Regions from separate parts of the Sporosarcina sp. resist genome, predicted to be linked through region 1. Evidence: predicted binding sites of a transcription regulator. Region 1 holds the regulator's gene; each other region holds the start of a gene.

What was found. Region 1 encodes CtsR, which represses protease genes until heat stress. Its sites were predicted from a motif close to ATGGTCAATAAAGGTCAAACA; they were not measured.
Region 2: a site for CtsR is predicted at 4,371-4,391, ahead of H7992_RS16310 (ATP-dependent Clp protease ATP-binding subunit). Genes of this name have one in related genera too.
Region 3: a site for CtsR is predicted at 4,821-4,841, ahead of clpP (ATP-dependent Clp endopeptidase proteolytic subunit ClpP). Genes of this name have one in related genera too.

Annotation. Positions count from the first base shown of each region.
Region 1 covers NZ_CP060287.1:241,489-247,754, reverse strand. The annotation lists gene H7992_RS01135 (ATP-dependent Clp protease ATP-binding subunit) at 1-1,884, opposite strand, end outside; gene H7992_RS01130 (protein-arginine kinase McsB) at 2,243-3,331, opposite strand; gene H7992_RS01125 (UvrB/UvrC motif-containing protein) at 3,321-3,875, opposite strand; gene H7992_RS01120 (CtsR family transcriptional regulator) at 3,908-4,378, opposite strand; gene H7992_RS01115 (hypothetical protein) at 5,253-6,266, opposite strand, start outside.
Region 2 covers NZ_CP060287.1:3,322,489-3,328,754, forward strand. The annotation lists gene H7992_RS16300 (sulfate adenylyltransferase) at 1-1,200, opposite strand, end outside; gene H7992_RS24835 (3D domain-containing protein) at 1,465-1,608, opposite strand; gene H7992_RS16310 (ATP-dependent Clp protease ATP-binding subunit) at 2,170-4,296, opposite strand; gene H7992_RS16315 (DUF3219 family protein) at 4,605-4,901, shown strand; gene H7992_RS16320 (MalY/PatB family protein) at 5,130-6,266, opposite strand, start outside.
Region 3 covers NZ_CP060287.1:801,911-808,176, forward strand. The annotation lists T-box leader at 1-115, shown strand, start outside; gene lysS (lysine--tRNA ligase) at 214-1,539, shown strand; gene H7992_RS24570 (amino acid--tRNA ligase-related protein) at 1,521-1,667, shown strand; gene H7992_RS03985 (serine hydrolase domain-containing protein) at 2,625-3,755, shown strand; gene H7992_RS03990 (hypothetical protein) at 4,266-4,535, opposite strand; tRNA gene H7992_RS03995 (tRNA-Arg) at 4,663-4,734, opposite strand; gene clpP (ATP-dependent Clp endopeptidase proteolytic subunit ClpP) at 4,925-5,545, shown strand; gene H7992_RS04005 (LemA family protein) at 5,725-6,266, shown strand, end outside.

The sequences.
Region 1 (6,266 bases):
AAAGACATCCGGATGAGCTTTCTCGATTTCATCTAACAAGACTACCGAATAAGGTTTGCGACGAACTTTTTCTGTTAACTGTCCGCCTTCTTCATAGCCGACATACCCTGGTGGTGAACCGACTAGACGCGATGTCGAATGTTTCTCCATGTACTCGGACATGTCAACACGAATCATTGCATCTTCATCGCCAAACATGACTTCCGCAAGCGCTCTTGCCAATTCCGTTTTCCCGATACCTGTTGGTCCAAGGAAAATGAACGAGCCAATCGGACGTTTCGGATCTTTCAAACCTGCACGTGCACGTCGTATTGCCCGGGAAATAGCAGTTACTGCCTCACTTTGGCCAATGACACGTTCGTGTAGCATTTCTTCCATGTTGAGCAGTTTTGCAGATTCCGTTTCAGCTATTTTAGATACCGGTATTCCAGTCCACATCGCTACAACTTCTGCGATATCTTCAACTGTCACTTCGGATTCTTTTTGACCCTGCTTTTCTTTCCAATCTGTTTTCGTTGTTTCAAGTTCTTCTTTCATCTTTTGTTCTTTGTCGCGGAACGATGCCGCTTTTTCGAATTCTTGGCTTTGGACAGCTGCATTCTTTTCAGAACGAATTGCTTCTAATTTCAATTCCAGCTCTTTCAAGTTAGGCGGTGTCGTGTATGAACGAAGGCGTACTTTTGAACCCGCTTCGTCGATTAAGTCAATCGCTTTATCCGGAAGGAATCTGTCAGAAATATAACGATCCGACATTTTAGCAGCCGCTTCGATTGATTCATCTGTAATTTTCACACGGTGATGCGCTTCGTAACGGTCACGCAAGCCATGGAGAATTTGGATTGTTTCATCGACAGTTGGCTCGTCGACTTGGATCGGTTGGAAGCGTCGTTCAAGCGCAGCGTCTTTTTCAATATATTTACGGTATTCGTCAAGCGTCGTTGCACCGATACATTGCAATTCACCGCGTGCCAGCGAAGGCTTCAGGATATTAGATGCGTCGATTGCACCTTCAGCTCCTCCTGCCCCAATCAGCGTATGCAGTTCGTCGATGAATAGGATGATATTGCCCGCTTGGCGAATCTCTTCCATTACTTTTTTCATGCGATCTTCGAATTCACCACGGTATTTCGTACCCGCGACGACTGTTCCCATATCGAGTGTCATAACACGTTTGTCACGGAGAATTTCCGGCACTTCGTTATTAATGACTTGCTGTGCGAGCCCTTCAGCAATTGCAGTCTTACCAACACCTGGTTCTCCAATAAGTACTGGGTTGTTTTTCGTTCGGCGTGCTAATACTTCAATAACACGTGTAATTTCCTTGCTACGTCCGATAACCGGATCGAGCAAGCCTTCACGTGCCACTTCCGTTAAATCACGTGCCAAGCTATCCAATGTCGGCGTTGCAGCAGAATTCGAAACGCCTTGACCTGTAGCCGAGCTATCATTACTTCCCAGCAACTGAAGTACTTGTTGACGCGCTTTATTCAGACTAACGCCAGCGTTATTCAAGACACGCGCTGCAACCCCTTCACCTTCACGGATAAGTGCTAGCAAGATGTGCTCTGTTCCGATATAAGAATGACCCAGCTTACGTGACTCATCCACGGATAATTCAATAACTTTTTTTGCTCTAGGTGTGTAATGAACGATTGGACCGACATCCTTTGTTCCAGCACCTACAAGTTTTTCTACACCTTGTACGATTGTTTCAAAGTTGACACCTATCGCTTCAAGCGCTTTTGCAGCAATACCTCCGCCTTCACGAATAAGTCCAAGTAAAATATGTTCTGTTCCAATGGACTCGTGTTTCATGCGGATTGCCTCTTCTTGGGCAAGTTGCAATACTTTCTGTGCACGCTGTGTAAATCGATTAAACATCATATTCAGTCCTCTCCTTCTATACTATATATATATACAATCAATTCCCCAAAAAACCATACATTACTCAAATGAATTCCTTTTCTAGAAAAGCGCAAGGCACCGTTCAGCCTCGACAGGTAGGAGGAATAATGCATTTCACAATCCCTCCCACGGCATATGGGCCTAGGGGCTGGCGTCTAGACACCAATCCATGCAGTATAGCTTATGTTTTCTTTCCTCTCTAGAAAGAGGTAAGAAAACAGCCACCCTTTTATACGTATTCAACCGAACACGCAGGAACTCCTTTATTGGGAAAATTGACTTTGACTATCTTTGACCTAACTATACCTAAACAAAAGACAATGTGCAAAATACCTGCTCATTCTTCCGTATTAATCTCAGTCGGAGGAGAGGATTTCTCTACATTGAGTCGTTCTCGAAACAGTTTCGCTCTGAATATATCCCGTTCTTCTTGTGATAACTCCGTGCTTGCATATTGTTGTAGGAAACCTGCCTGCATGAATATCATCAGTTCGTTCAAAATCGACATGTCAACGTCCTGGATGATACCAAGATCGATACCGAGTCTGACGTCCGAAAGGCATCGTGCCGCCTCGCCTGACGGTAATAGTCGCGCATAACTAATTGTACCCAATGAACGGAATAGCCTGTTCTCAAGCGCAATTCGCGACTTTGAAAGTAACAATTCCCGCGATTTCCGTTCATGCCCAATTAACCGAGATGCAATGTTTCCAAGATCCGCGAGAATCTCTTGCTCCGTTTTACCAAGCGTCGTCTGATTTGATACTTGATAGACATTGCCAGGTGCTTCACTTCCTTCGCCATAACTCCCTCGGACAATGATTCCAAGCCGTGAGATAGCCGGGATAATACGATCAATCTGCTTCGTCATTGTAAGTGCCGGTAAATGCATCATCACAGATGCGCGCATGCCGGTTCCCGTATTCGATGGACAGCTTGTCAAATAACCAAAGTCTTCATCAAAAGCATACGGCAGTTCTTTTTCAAGGTAATCGTCAACCTGATCAGCCTGTTTATAGGCATCCTCAAGCTGTAACCCAGGATAGATGCATTGAATGCGGATATGGTCCTCCTCATTCACCATGACACTTATGGTCTCGTCTTCTGATAGAAGAACTGCGCCATGCCTGTCAGGAATTGCGAGTTGCGGACTGATCAGATGTTTTTCAACAAGTACTTGGCGTTCCAATGCAGGTAGATCGGACATCTTAGTATAGGAATAGCCACTTTGCATGGTATCAAGCAAAACACCCGTAACCGCTCTGTCTACCGCCATCGCTTCTTCTTCAGTGAACGCGATAGGAAAACGATAGCCCGTCAAGTTGCGTGCAAGTCGAATTCGCGTCGACATAACGATGTCTGAGTGCTCTCCGTAAGCAGTCATCCAAGGGGTTACCGCATCACGCATGAATTTTTCAATCGACATCGTTTTCTTCACCTCCAAGGGAAAGGTGTTGCTTTAGTGTATTCGCTTCATCACGCAAAGCTGCCGCTTCTTCAAAATGCTCAGCTTCTACTGCCTCTTTCATCTTCACTCGGATCTCTTCAATTTTCTTTTTAACTGCATATATTTCATTAAATGAAACCGGTACTTTCCCGGTATGAGTTGAATGGCCATTGTGAAGCTTGCCAAAAACTTGCGGTAAGCTGCCACGAAATGTGTCATAACAGTCGGCACAGCCAAACTTCCCAATATCGAGGAACTTCGGAAACGTTAAACCACATGAGGGACATTCGGGTCCTTCAAACGACTCTCCCCGCGTTTGCGGTTGTGCCTGGAAAGGATCAGAACCGCTAAACCAGTGAGATAGGAACTGCTGAATGGACAACGGCTCTTGATTGGGGTCGAAATGGAATGTTTGTGATTGAAATGCGCATTTCTCACATAAATGGCGTTCCAGCGATCCGACTACACTTTCTTGCGTAATCGTAATGGACGCAGTTCGTTCTTTACAATTTTCACATATCATCGAAAGCCACCTCATATCAGTTGGATTGGTGATTAGTTACGCTGTTCGTAAATAAGCGTCAAGAGCATTGCTTGTAAAATGCGTGCACGCATGATATCGCGGTCTGGAAGTGGCTGATGGATAGTTCTTCTATCAACCGCAGCAAGAATGAGCTTTGATTCGCGCTCCGTTATGACTTCTTCTTCAATTAGTCTGTAAACGACATCTAAAGCCATCGTATAAGAGGCTCCCGATTGGATACCGCCTAAAATATGTTCAATCAATTCTTTACGGGAATTCGCCTGAACGCGGAAAATACGTATGTAACCACCGCCTCCACGCTTCGATTCAACCGCATAACCACGCTCCGCCGTGAAGCGGGTCTTAATAACATAATTGATTTGAGACGGGACGCACTGGAACTTTTCAGCGACTTCATTGCGCTTAATTTCGATGGTTCCACACTGTCCCTCTTCGATTATTGCTTTCAAATATCCTTCAATAATGTCGGAAATGTTTCTCATACCCTCACCTCTTTCATACGGGGGATAAGCCGTTGACTTTGACTATCTTTGACTTGATTGTACATGATATTCCGCATGTTCCGCAATCGATACGCACCAGACTTAACAAGTATCGGCATGTGACAATACGTTTTAACCGTACGAAAAAACAAAAGCGGAAGCGCCTGTTCAGAAGCATAAGAGTTCGGACGTGGAATAGCTCCTTTTGCAGGTTATCCACTGTTCGAGACTTTATAGTTTTCTATATATGTTGAACAGAGGAATACGATGTATACGCTTTGTGGATGCCTCCCGCGATAAGCCAAGGCACTGAAAAAGTACAATTTCCTTCAATACCGTTGATTTCCGTTCCGAGCGGACGCTTTCCGCGGGCACGGCTTCAGCCTCCTCGTCACTGCGTTCCTGCGGGGTCTTCAGCTCGCGCTGTTCCCGCCGGAGTCGCCGCTCTTCACTACAATCAACTAGTTCTTACTATCAAAAAAGAACTTTTTCAGTGGCTTATCGCTCCAGCTACCACGAAGACGCGCCTTCGCTGGATGGTCAATGTGAGAAAGAGCATTTCATTATCTGTGATGAAATCTGCAAGTTGGAGTACTTCTTTCTTGAAAATAATTATATATGTTGAATCCGGTATATATACTGGGCGAAGGCGCCTTAACAGGGGTCGCCGAAGCCCTAAGACTGGATGCGAAGCGCTAATCCAGGCTTACGGCGAGAGGCATCCCCAAAGCGCCAAGCGTTCTACAATCCACACCCCCAATTAATACTCTCTCCTTATTGAGCGCCACAGTAGATTCAATGGGTTTCTTTAATTCAACATATATAGCAACTAAAAATGGAGTGCAAGGCGAATTCGCCTTGCACTCCATTTCCGTTATTCCACGCTAACATTCGTCAACTCTTTCACAGGCAAGAATAGTTCACCCGTCTCTAAATATGTCACAACAAGCTTATCGCCCTCTTGAATATAGATTGAGAGTGGCACAGCTTCCGAAGAGACGATGAAGTTGCGTCCATCATCCGCTAAAAACGAAACAAGTGTAAAATCACCGACGCGCTCTTTGAATACACGCACGACCGTTACGGCCGCTTTCGCCTCTTCCGCACTCGAGCTACCATCTACACCGCTACCTCCGCGCTGAAGAGCTGTCTTATACAATTTCAATGCTTCGTTCGGCGTATTGCCGTAAACCGATATTTCCGGATTCGCTGCTGATACAATGAAGTAATTTTGCAGGAATCCATTTGAATCGAGCACTGGCGTTAACCAACTCGCTTCTCCGTAGAAGTTATACAAGACCGGCATTTCGCCGGACCATTTCTTTTCAATGAATTTCTTCTCGATAATCTGCAGTGCCCCTTGCGAATCCATATAGGACTCTTCCAGATTACCTGAATAATACGTTGCTTTTCCTGTCTTACCATCCGTCAACGCATAGCCAAGCATCGAGTCGACACCTTCTTTTGGACTTGTAAAGTCTGTGAAGTAATACATATGACCATTCTCGTCAAAAATCGGGCTTACATTCGCCTCTGTTCCTTCATCAGATGGCAACTTGACATCTTTCTTCCCAACGACTGAATTCCAGAAACCGTGGATATAGTTCCCGAAGTAACTATTTTGCAAACTGACCGCTTCAGGTGAAACAGCCCCGTCGATGAATTCAGGTATATCTGCAAGCGAATACTTTTTCACATCACCATTAGCAGGATCGACCATTACAATCCCTTTTACATCAAAGCCGTTACGCGCGGAAATGAATTCCCCATAAGAACGGATATAATACGGTTTTCCATCGTCGTCAATTTCAAGTTGAACATCCCCGTAAAAAATAAGGTTCGGCATTTTCATCCGTATATGACGCTCCACTTGTTTGTGGAAGTAGGA
Region 2 (6,266 bases), 2.0 Mb from region 1:
AACCCCCTGCATCGCAATACGAGCTGATTCAGGACGTACAATTTCCTTCGGTGGCATAATCCCATGACGAAGCATTTCTCGTATACCCGTACCAGAAATATTGATCCGATACTGTTCATCATGTGGACAGGACTGCCCTGTAGCAGGACTATCACAACGTGAGCAGTAAAAGACTTCATGATACAGCCGAACCTCGATCCCTAACTCTTCCGGTTTAAACTCGTCAAATATACTATGACTCGCGTACTTATCATAATAATCACCAATTCCCGCGTGATCTCGCCCGATGAGCGCATGCGTACATCCATAATTCTTCATAATTAAGGCATGTAAAACAGTCTCACGCGGCCCTGCAAAAATATACGTCACTCGCAAAGGTGCAAGAATGGAGCGACCTTTTGGATAATACGTATCTAAAACGCTTCGATAAGACAACATACGGTATTCATGACGTGTATACTCACGTTTGGCCATCTCAACTAAAGGTTGAAGAAGTAAGCCATCCAATTCTTCTAAAGCGTTCTTATGAATATACTCATGACCTCTATGCAAGGGATTGGCCCCTGTTATAAAACCTGCCGCAGTACGAAACTTCTTCTCCTCATAAAATATACGCCACGTATCTTTTGGTTCCAGTCGAAGTTTCTCAAATGGTCCCCAATCCATTCGCCGTAATAACCGAATAGGTCCACCTAAAGAGACATCCCCCATTCTTCTATAAATTGCATCTACCCCTGGATGATTACGATCGGTTGTACCAAAAAGGGCAGATGCACGTCGTTCCTTATCATACTGAAAAACATCTTCTATTTTCATAATAGCGACAGGTTCATTGTTTTCATCGGCAAGTGTGATCTCATCTCCAACTTTTAAGGACTTGACGATTTCCTTGTTCCTATTACCTATTGGAGCAAAGCTTAGCGGCGCCGGCCATATTACGCCACTTGTTAATCGCCCTTTCGAAAGAACAGAATTATAATCAGCTTCGTTCATAAAGCCTTCGTTGGGAGATAACACTCCTGTGGCAATCATTTCAAGCGTTATGGAAGCCTCCATGTCTACCATAATCGTTGGTAACTGCTTGGCCCTGACCAGCTCCTCTTCCCGCTCTGTTCCCGTCACAACCTTATCCACTAATTTGCCACCATGAGGCTGTTGTGGATAGTTCAAATACTTATTTTCCGCTACAACATTTACCATCTCATTTCCTCCCCCTTTAAATTGTTTGTCTATATATATTTAAAAATTCAGAACACTAACACCACTATAACCGCACACTCAAAATAAATCAAATACTCTGAAATTTGTGGTCATTTACTAAAGATACTACTATTTTACAGATTTAAATCACTTGCTAGAATAACTCTACGCAAAAAAAACACAGCCTTGTTACGCACAAGCTGAGTTGCATTCTTTTTTTTACTATTTCAGTCAAACTTCTAACTACTAGTTATTCCAAGTTTATCAATCCAGAATTTTAATTGTAACCGTTTTACGTCCCCAATTTAGTGCGTCTTGTTCATTTTCCATGAAGACATCAATTCTCTCACCCTTAATAGGACTACCAGTATCTCCCGCGATGACCTTTTTGTCAGGATTTGAACGCAAGTCAATACCGATGCAGTTAGAGAATTGCGTGCAGGAGGTAGCAATCGCGTGACACTATTCACCTCATTGATTTAATTGTCATAAAAAGAAGGGAACTGGAATATTAAAAGCAATTGGAACTATTGTATATCCATAGAATATCAGTACTTCAAAAGAGGAACTTGAAGCATTAAAAAGTCCATTGGGTACGGACAAGATTTGAGATGGTGTCGGATATGGCGAGTGCTACGCTAGGCACAGATATTGGTGGTTCTATTCGAATTCCCGTAACGGGTTCGAGTTAAGGTCACTTCTTAAGCTAATGAAGTGAAATTTAGTTGTTTGAGACAAAGCGTGCATGCATACGGTTCGTTTAACAGGCAACCATACAGTTGCTTCACTTGAACAATGTAGAATCGCGACAGACACCTATTTGCAACAGTATCACCGATAAGAGAGCTGTGAAAATGAAGGTCTTCAAGCCCAACTCGCCAGTGTTTTATGAAAATAAAAAAACTGTCAACCAAATCCGTTTGGTTGACAGTTTATTCATATCAAAGGGGTCCTATGTCAGGAATGAAGTTACACTTTGTTGACGACAATTTCTTCCTCCACGAGATCTACACGGACTTTTTCAACATGATCTTCTAAAATAAGATCTGTTAATGGATCTTCGATTTTATCTTGAATGACTCTGCGAAGTGGTCGGGCTCCGAATCGTTTATCATAGCCTAATTTGACCAATGCTTGTTTTGCTTCTTGGGAAATCGTGATGGCAATATTATTCTCTTCGATTGTTACTTGTAAATCAACAAGGATTAAGTCCACGATTTCCAGTAGATGTTCCTCTGTTAATTCGTTAAATGAAACAATTGCATCGAAACGATTGAGAAATTCAGGTTTGAAATAATCGCCCAGCATTTCGAGTTTTGTAACGGACTCATGTACTGTTTGATTGAAACCGACACTCACTTTTTTGTCACCTGTTCCAGCATTACTTGTCATAACAATGACCGTATCTTTGAAACTGACTGTCCGACCATGTGAATCTGTTAAGCGGCCATCCTCCATAATCTGAAGGAACATATTTTGAACGTCTGGATGCGCTTTTTCAATTTCGTCAAGGAGTAAAATTGAATACGGATTCCGGCGTACTTGTTCTGTTAATTGACCAGCTTCTTCATGCCCTATATAACCTGGAGGGGAGCCAATAATTTTAGACACAGCATGTTTCTCCATATATTCACTCATGTCGAGGCGTATTAACGTGTCACGTGAACCAAATAATTCTTCTGCCAGGACTTTTGTGATTTCTGTTTTACCAACACCCGTTGGGCCAACAAATAAGAAAGAGCCAATGGGACGATTTTTGGCTTTAAGTCCCGCACGGCTACGACGAATTGCTTTTGCGACTTTATCGACCGCCTCTTCTTGACCGATGACTTTTTTGCTGAGATTTTCCTGAAGACCTTTCATTTTCACTTGTTCTGCTGCTTGTAGTTTTGTCACAGGAATTCCTGTTTTCTCTTCGACAATTAACTCAATATCTGCAACAGAAACTTCTATTTTTTCCGCTTCCCCACTCTGTTTCGCTTCTTCCAATTGTTTACGTAATTGAATTTCCTCAAAACGTAAATTTGCCGCTTTTTCATAGTCTTCCACTTCTGCTGCTTGTTCTTTTTCTTGAATGATTTCGCCGAGACGCATACCAATTGAATCTAAATCTGAATTAGTGGTGACATGTGTAAGGTTTAAACGTGACCCGACTTCATCCATCAAGTCAATCGCTTTGTCCGGTAAAAAACGATCTTGAATATAGCGTTGTGATAAGGTAACAAAAGCTTGCACCGCTTCATCTGTATAGCGTACTTCATGGAAATTTTCGTAACGTCCTTTTAACCCGTTTAAGATTTTAATCGTATCTTCTGCAGATGGTTCCTTGACGATAATCGGTTGGAACCGACGTTCAAGTGCAGCATCTTTTTCGATTTGACGATATTCTTTCAATGTCGTTGCCCCAATGAGTTGCAAGCCCCCCCGTGCTAAGGCTGGCTTCAAAATATTGCCGGCATCCATTTGCGATCCTTCTGTTGAACCTGCACCAACGAGCAAGTGAATTTCATCAATGAATAAAATTACATCTGTTCGGGCTTGAAGTTCTTCAATTAGTTGTTTCATCCGCTCTTCAAACTGACCACGAATGCCCGTATTGGTAACAAGTGAAGCAACGTCTAATAAGTACACTTCTTTATTCAGTAGTTTCATCGGTACATCGCCTTCGAGGATTTTTACTGCGAGCCCCTCGGCGATTGCTGTTTTACCAACTCCAGGCTCACCTATTAGCACTGGGTTGTTTTTATTTCTTCTATTTAGCGTTTCGATGACACGTCTCACTTCTTGATCACGTCCGATGACCGGGTCAATCAGTCCTTTTCTTGCTTCGTCTGATATATTTTTACCAAGTTGGTCTAACAAACCGTTGCCGTGACCTTCTTCTGTTTGCTTTGTTTGAGTTTTTGCCTGTTGGCCACCGTTTGCTTTGAAAAAGTGATTCGCATTGTCACTAAATGACGGCATCTTGCCTGCCTGTAATTGACCTTGGATTTCTTGAAAGCACGTAAGACACATATTGATGTGCATACCTTGCTGATTCACTTGAAATCTTAAACTCATCGTCGCTTCGTTTTTACCACAATGTTGACACTGCATATTCGTTTCCTCCCTTTATCTTCATTTATCTATCCCGCTTGGCTTTGACTATATTTGATCTATGAATTTATTGTACACTGACCTTTTTTGACTTTCAAGAAACTTGCTTGATTGTCTTTGATTTCCCCAATGAATCCTCATGCCCAAACAGAGTTTCAACATTTGGGATTAGTATCGTATGAAGCTGGGCAACCGCAACAAGTCTAAATTGTGTATACCGAAAGTATGCGTGCTTACAAAACAATAATGTCTAGTGTATCATTGACATTTCAAGTCAATACCTAGAATTTGAAATAGGAGTGATCCTCTTGACCAGTACAATTATTTTAAATGACAAAGTAATTCATTTATGTAGTTATGAAGACGAAAAAGTAAATGGATTATATAAAGTTTCAGTTGAATTTAACGTAACAAGTGATGATTACCATGACATTACAACTTTACTTTACAATGGAACTTTTGACGTGAATATTCCTGAGCAAGACTTACTTTTTAGAGGAACGATTCATAATTATTCTACTTCCATTACAAATTTGTACGTAAAAGATCAAATCGGAAAGTTTAAATTGACTTTGTTAGAAGTGAGTCATAAAGAAGAGGAGTAGAATGGAGTTTAACGAGATTAAGCATATTTGTTCAGTTCCCGTTCTCTTTAAATAAAAATCGGTACCTATGCAACAAATAACAACGAACAATTCATACAATTACATAAGAATTTAAATGACACTAGATATTGAAAAAAATACCTAGCCCATGCCTAATAATCATGTAATTATAGTGGATTATCAGAATTGTTCCATGCATAGGTACCTGATATTTATTTTAGTCAGGATTTATAACAGCAATTGAATGATCGCTTCTTTCATTTGTTGAGCTGCTTTCTCTACTGTTGAGCGAGAGCAAGCAAGGTTCATACGGACAAATCCTTCGCCTCCAGGGCCAAAGACATACCCTTGATTTAAAGCGACTTTTGCTTTAGAGAGGAACAATTTTTCCAACTCTTCGGGCGTGAGTCCCAATTCCCGACAATCAATCCAAGCCAGATAAGTCGCTTCTAGTGGTAATACTTTTAATACGGGTAAATTGGATTTGAAATACTTCGTAATGAAGTGCAAATTTCCTTCAACATAGTCAAGAACTTCCTCCAGCCATTGTCCACCGTGATTATACGCGGCCTCTGTGGCAAGTGCACCAAATGAGTTCGACATAGTAACAGCGTATTTATCGCCTTCCATTACAAACTTCTCTCGTAGCGCTTTATTGGAAATTATGATATTCGATGTTTGTAAACCAGCAAGATTGAATGTTTTACTTGGTGCCGTACAAATGATGCTATTGTCAGCAAACTGTTCTGAAATAGCCGAAAATGGAATGTGTTTTCCAGGTTTGAATACAAGATCTTGATGAATTTCATCGGATACAACAAGGACTCCACGTTCCAGACAGATGTCACCGAGCCGTTTAAGTTCTGATTCCGTCCAAACACGGCCACCAGGATTTTGTGGATTACAAAGGAGAATCATTTTAACCGAAGAATCTATTTTTGAAATCAGATCTTCAAAGTCCATCTCAAATCTACCTTCATTGAACAGAAGTGGATTATATACGACCTGCCGATCATGATTTTGAATCGCTTTCATGAATGGATAATATACGGGCGGTTGAACAATGATTTTGTCACCTGGCTCACTAAAAGCTTGGACAATTAAATTTAAAGCGGTAACGACCCCTGGACTATGACAAATCCACTCTTTTTCTATTACCCAATTATGGTGGTCTTTCATCCAATCGATTATAGCTTCATAGTAGCTTGGCTTCCTCGTCGTATATCCAAAAATACCGTGTTCTGCTTGGGACTGGATTGCTTTGACTACTTCATCTGGAACTTTAAAATCCATATCCGCAACCCAAAGCGGAAGCAACTCTTTTTCACCGAACAATTCCTCTGTTGCATCCCATTTCACAGATGC
Region 3 (6,266 bases), 560 kb from region 1:
TAAAGAGATAGGGTATAATCAATTATTAGAAAATTGACGTACTCGAAGAGGTTGATATGGCGACATATCAATAAACTGAGGTGGTACCGCGGAGCTATAAACTCCCGTCCTCAAGACAAATGTCTTGGGGGTGGGAGTTTTTTTGTTGTTTGGAAATTTAAATCCATAACATAAAAAGCCTTATAAACAAACTAAAAGAATGGAGTGAAAAGAATGAGCAATGAACAAATAGCTTTAAGAATAGAGAAATTAGAGACTTTAAAATCGCAAGGGATTTCAGTATATCCTGAAAGGTTTTCTACAAATAATGAAATTTATGCAGCTGCTCAACTCGAAGACGGAACTTCTGGGGTCCGAGTTGCTGGAAGAATAATGAGCATTAGAAATTTCAGTAAATTAAGTTTCATTACTATTTCAAACATACAAGGAAGCTTACAACTTCTGTTGAAAAAGGATGAGATTGGTGAGGAACCTTATAATCAGTTTCACAATTTATTGGATATGGGAGATTTTATCGGTGTGGAAGGATGTATGTATACGACTAAAACGAATGAGAAAACACTTCGTATCGAAAGTTATGTGTTTCTTGGGAAGGCGTTACGGACTCTTCCAGAAAAATGGCACGGTTTAAGCAATGTTGAACTTCGATATAGACAGCGTTATTTAGATTTAATGGTGACAAAAGACACACAAAGTCGCTTACTAGCTAGAACCAAAATGGTACGTGCCATTCGCAGGTTCTTTGAGGACCAGGAATTTTTAGAAGTAGAAACACCAGTTTTACAGCATACTTCCTCGGGGGCGTTAGCTAAGCCTTTTAGGACCTATCATAACTCTTTAGATACAGAACTAAATTTACGTATTGCACCGGAAACCTATTTAAAAAGGTTAATTGTAGGTGGATTTACCAAAGTTTTTGAATTTGCAAAGTGTTTTAGGAACGAGGGGATTAGTCCTCAACATCTTCAAGAATTTACAATGGTTGAAGGGTATGCGGCATATTGGAATTATGAGGATACAATGAAATTAATGCGTAATATGGTTCTGTTTGTCCTGGATCAAATCTTTAATACGACTACCATTACCATCCAGGGTCAAACAATAAACTTTTCACTAGAATGGGACATTGTCTCTTTCAGGGATTTAATCTTAAAAGACACAGGGATTGATATAAATCTTTTTCCTGATGTTAAGGATTTATATCAAGAAACATTGAGGGTTAATATGGATTTGGAACATCCTGATATTGAATCTTTAGGGAGAGGTAATTTTATTGATCTTCTTTACAAAAAAATGTGTCGGCCACAACTAGTTAAACCGACATTTCTAATCCGACATCCTATTGATTTATCCCCACTAGCTAGGGCCAATGATCAAAACCCTGCTCTTACAGACCGTTTCCAATTAGTGGTGAATGGTGCGGAAATAATAAATGCCTATTCAGAGTTGGTTGACCCACTTGAACAAAGAAGAAGACTCAAGCTCATCTTAAAAGTAACGGAGATTTGGAAGCTATGGAGATGGATGAGGATTATCTAACAGCTATGGAATATGGAATGCCACCCATTTCTGGTTGGGGATTTGGAATTGAACGATTATTAATGGTACTAACGGATAGTGATACGATTAAAGACTGTGTTTTATTTCCATTAAATAAAAAACTATAGTCAATCCTTAATAATATTGAACAATAAAGTTATTAAGATACAGTTCCTTGTTTCACTAACTGGCACTTTACTTGAAGATCATTGAGCTGATAAAAAGGTATATTTGGAAGGATGCAGAAATAGTTACCGTAAGGGGAGGTAGCTTGGATGAAGAATATTTCTAAGAGCATTTTTATCATCTGTTTAATGTTGATGTTAGTTTCTTGTGAAAACAATAGTGGTCTTATATTCAAGTGAAGGTGTAAATTGGAGTGGCGAACTAATTACTGAATATAGTTTTTGGGGAAAAGAGATTCAGAGTATAAGGATTACCTATAAAGGTGAAAATCCTGAACAGCTAAACATACCTAATTTTATGTAGAAAGTACTGATTTCTTGGGTTGGGGTATAGGCGATATAAAATTAGATGAAAAAGGGATTTATTATAGTGGGGATGTTATCGAACTGGAAACTAAAACTCCTTCTTCGTCTAAGATAATATTAACTTTAGAAGGCGAAGAGTTTGAAACTATAACATTAAGTTCAAGTTCATAAAACATAGTTCTATTTTATTGAGTAATGGAGTCAAGCACTTCCGTGAAGTGACGTTATTTTAACCTGGTGTGTACAGCATATACAAGCCGACTAATGAAAGGATTTTTTATATGAGACGATGGGGGAAATATATAACTTTAGCTTTTTTGGTATTTCTTTTCAGTTATCTTAGAAGTGTTTTTGAATTACCTAAAAATATTTATTTTATTTTTGGAGTTCCTCTACTTTTTGGAGGGGTATTATTAACCCTTTATTTGTTTGAAAAAGGTAATAAAAACAAACAATGATTTTTGTTCAACTAACGATCCAGGATAATTGAACAATAAGCTGATAATTATGTTTTACTTGAAATATTAAATATCATTTGTTTAACGGATAGAATCGGAAGGGATACTTAGTATTTATTTAAGAAATGGAGAAATAATGGAGACATTAACTAATAGAATTAAAAAGATAGATAATATGATAAATGATATTATGGGAGAACATACAGTAGGCATGAGTGTGTCAATCGTAAAAGAAGATAGAGTGATCTTTTCCAAAGGATTTGGTTATTCTCAACTTGAACCAGTTAAAAAGCCGATTGATGAGGACACCATCATGAGTATACAGAGTGTAACAAAGAACTTTGTTGCAACCTGTATCTTGCAACTGGCTGAAAAAGGATTAATTAATCTTGATGTACCACTTGTTGTTTACTTACCATATTTTAGAACACAAGACAAACAATTGAGTGACCAAATCACAGTAAAACATATACTAAGTCATACGGCTGGATTTCCGTCCGATTTAGGCATTGCAAATTTAATTGCTCCCAATGTGATGGAAGTTTATTCAGACACCCCAACTGAGTGGAGTGAAGCTTTAGCTCATTACGATTTGTCAGAACAGGAGATAGCAAGCATACAATCTAGAGAGGATATCACTCGGTGGTTTCGTAAAGTAGACCTAGAATATCTTCCAGGAGAGGGTTGGAATTATTGTACCGACGCCTTTGTTATTCTTGGTGATCTAATCGAAAAAGTGACCGGGGAAAATTGGGAGTTTCATCTGAGGAATAATGTACTAACACCGTTGCATATGAAGCGGACTACATGGGATTCCCAAGCCGTTATTGAGGATAGCAACTATGCTAAATATTATTTAGGGTTTGAAAAAAATGAAACTCCCTATCCAATGAACCCGGTTGCGGCACCCATAGGTTTTCTATATTCAACAGCAAATGAATTAGCTTCATATATGTTGTTTCACTTGAACTTTTCATCACCTGCTAATCTAGAGCTGTACAGTAAAAAACAAATGCAAAAACCAGTAAGTCTCGTATCAAAACCTTGGAATAATGAAGATAATACGATTTATTATGGAATAGGCTGGTTTATAGAAAAATATAAGGGGCAAACAATTATAGAACATGGGGGAGGTCAATTAGCAGTACGAGCGTTACTTTCGTTAGTACCGGAAGAAAGAATGGGTGTAGCTGTATTGTTAAACTTTGATAGTACTATCCATCGTCTAGTTAGTCGTAGAATTATCGATATTCTGTTAGATATATAGTAAGGATGATTTTACAAGTATCAAAGGTGGATTTGAATATGATTATTATACAAATCAGCTGCCTTTACTTGGCAGCTTTTCTTATTGAGTAATGGAGTTTATTACTTCCGTGAACGGGTGTTATGTCTACTGAGGTGCATGTAGCATACACCCTTGCTTATTTATTTTATTCAAGATAGGAAAGAACGATTTTTCGCTTCACTCAAAACCGGAGAAAAACCAAAAAAAGAGCATTTGAGTTTTATTAAAGGTCAAGAGTTAAAGTGAAAACTTATAAATGACAATATCTCTATAGAATGTGCAACGTTACATAGAAAATGAAGCGGACCATTTGTTTGTAATTAAAGACAACGAGAAAGTTAATTTAGTTATTCGAAAAATTGTTCATATTGCTGAAAGTTATTAAACTAATGGATTCGTTAGGCGAAGAAGAATACTTCAAAAAAGGACCGTAAATGGTCTTTCTTATTAATGAATCATCAACAATATTATTTAACTTCTATATCACAATTATGCTTCCATGTGAAAAATTATGCGGATGAATACTTTTTTTCTTTTGGCTAGTCGTTCTTCATACTGTTTGCTTCCGTACATTTGTTTACCCCACGCTCGCATTGCATAAGATGAAATTGTCCATTCCGACAAACCTTTCGCCATGTTGAATCGGTGGAATTCGTCAATGACTGATTGGATCGATAGAATTGTTTGCGGCTTGGCTAGATTGGTAACCCTTAGAATGTCGTTTAATAGCGCTGAATCAATTTGGTTTCGTTTTTTCATATTCTCATCACCCGGTCAATTATTTCTGCGGATGACTGTAACCGGTGCGTTTTGAATTCGTGGTGATTGGGAATAGAAAATACCCGCCATTGAATGAACAATGACGGGTAAAATTGTTGTAATCATATGCCCTCGGCGAGAATCGAACTCACATCTTAAGCTTCGGAGGCTCACGTGCTATCCGTTGCACCACGAGGGCGTTACAAATCGGCTATCTTTTGCAGCAGACTAGACTTATTATACTGGTGTAGCTCAATGAATGCAATGCTTATTTTGAAAGCGTTATATTTGACCTTCGTTGACCATACTATGTATGATAAAGTTACAGTTGAAACGAAGTTATGTTTCAATAGGTAGACAACACTATCCAGCTTGAAGGAGGAAATAGAATGAATCTAATACCTACAGTAATTGAACAGACTAGCCGCGGTGAGCGTGCTTACGACATCTATTCACGTCTATTGAAAGACCGTATCATCATGCTTGGAAGTGGAATCGATGACAACGTTGCGAACTCTATCGTTGCTCAACTCCTATTTTTAGAAGCAGAAGATCCGGATAAAGATATTTCCATCTACATTAATAGCCCCGGGGGAAGCGTCACTGCTGGTATGGCGATTTTTGACACAATGCAATTCATCAAACCTGACATCCAAACAATTTGTATGGGGATGGCTGCATCTATGGGATCGTTCCTACTAGCGGCGGGTACTAAAGGGAAACGTTATGCGCTTCCTAACGCAGAAGTAATGATTCACCAACCATTAGGTGGAGCACAAGGGCAAGCAACAGAAATTGAAATTGCTGCAAAACATATCCTTTTCACTCGTGAAAAACTAAACTTGATTCTTGCTGAGCGTACTGGCCAATCGGTTGAAGTAATTGCGAGAGATACGGACCGCGACAACTTCATGACAGCTGAACGTGCGAAAGAGTATGGTTTAATTGACCATATTATTACACGCAGTGACATGAAAGACGGAGCTAAAACTAAACCTGAATCTAAATAAGTTCTACAAAAGTCGGCTTTCCATTATGGGAAGCCGTTTTTTTGTGGCTATAAAAAAACGTTGCCTTAGAATAAATGAAACCTTTTCAATAGTCATACTGTATATACTACTGTAGAAAAAGTTTCGACACGGTGTTCGAGAGGGTAAATGAAAGTAACTAACTCGTGAGGAGTGTTAACATGAAAAAAGTTTTAGGACCAATTGCGGTAATCGTAATCATACTTGCAGTTTTGGCTATGATACTGGTTCCAAGTTATAACAAATTCGTTAATTTAGAAGAAGATGTGGACCAGGCGTATGCACAAGTTGAAAATCAACTACAACGGAGGCTCGATCTGATACCGAACTTGGTAAGCACGGTTAAAGGTTTCGCGAGCCATGAAAAAGAGATTATCAGTGACATTGCAGATTCCCGTGCAAGACTTGCCGGAGCAAATGGGCCCGCAGAACAAGCGGATGCAAACGCTGACTTAGCGGGTGCGCTTAGTCGTCTTCTTGTCGTCGTTGAGAATTATCCTGATTTAAAAGCAAATGAAAATTTCACTAAGCTGATGGATGAACTGGCCGGAACTGAAAACCGTCTGGGCGTTGCGCGTAAGGATTATAACGACGTAGTCGCCAATTACAATAGGCAAGTGAAAAGATTCCCAGGAAAAATCGTTGCATCCATTTTCGGATATGATGAAAAGGAATACTTTAAAGCCGATGCAGCTGCAAATGA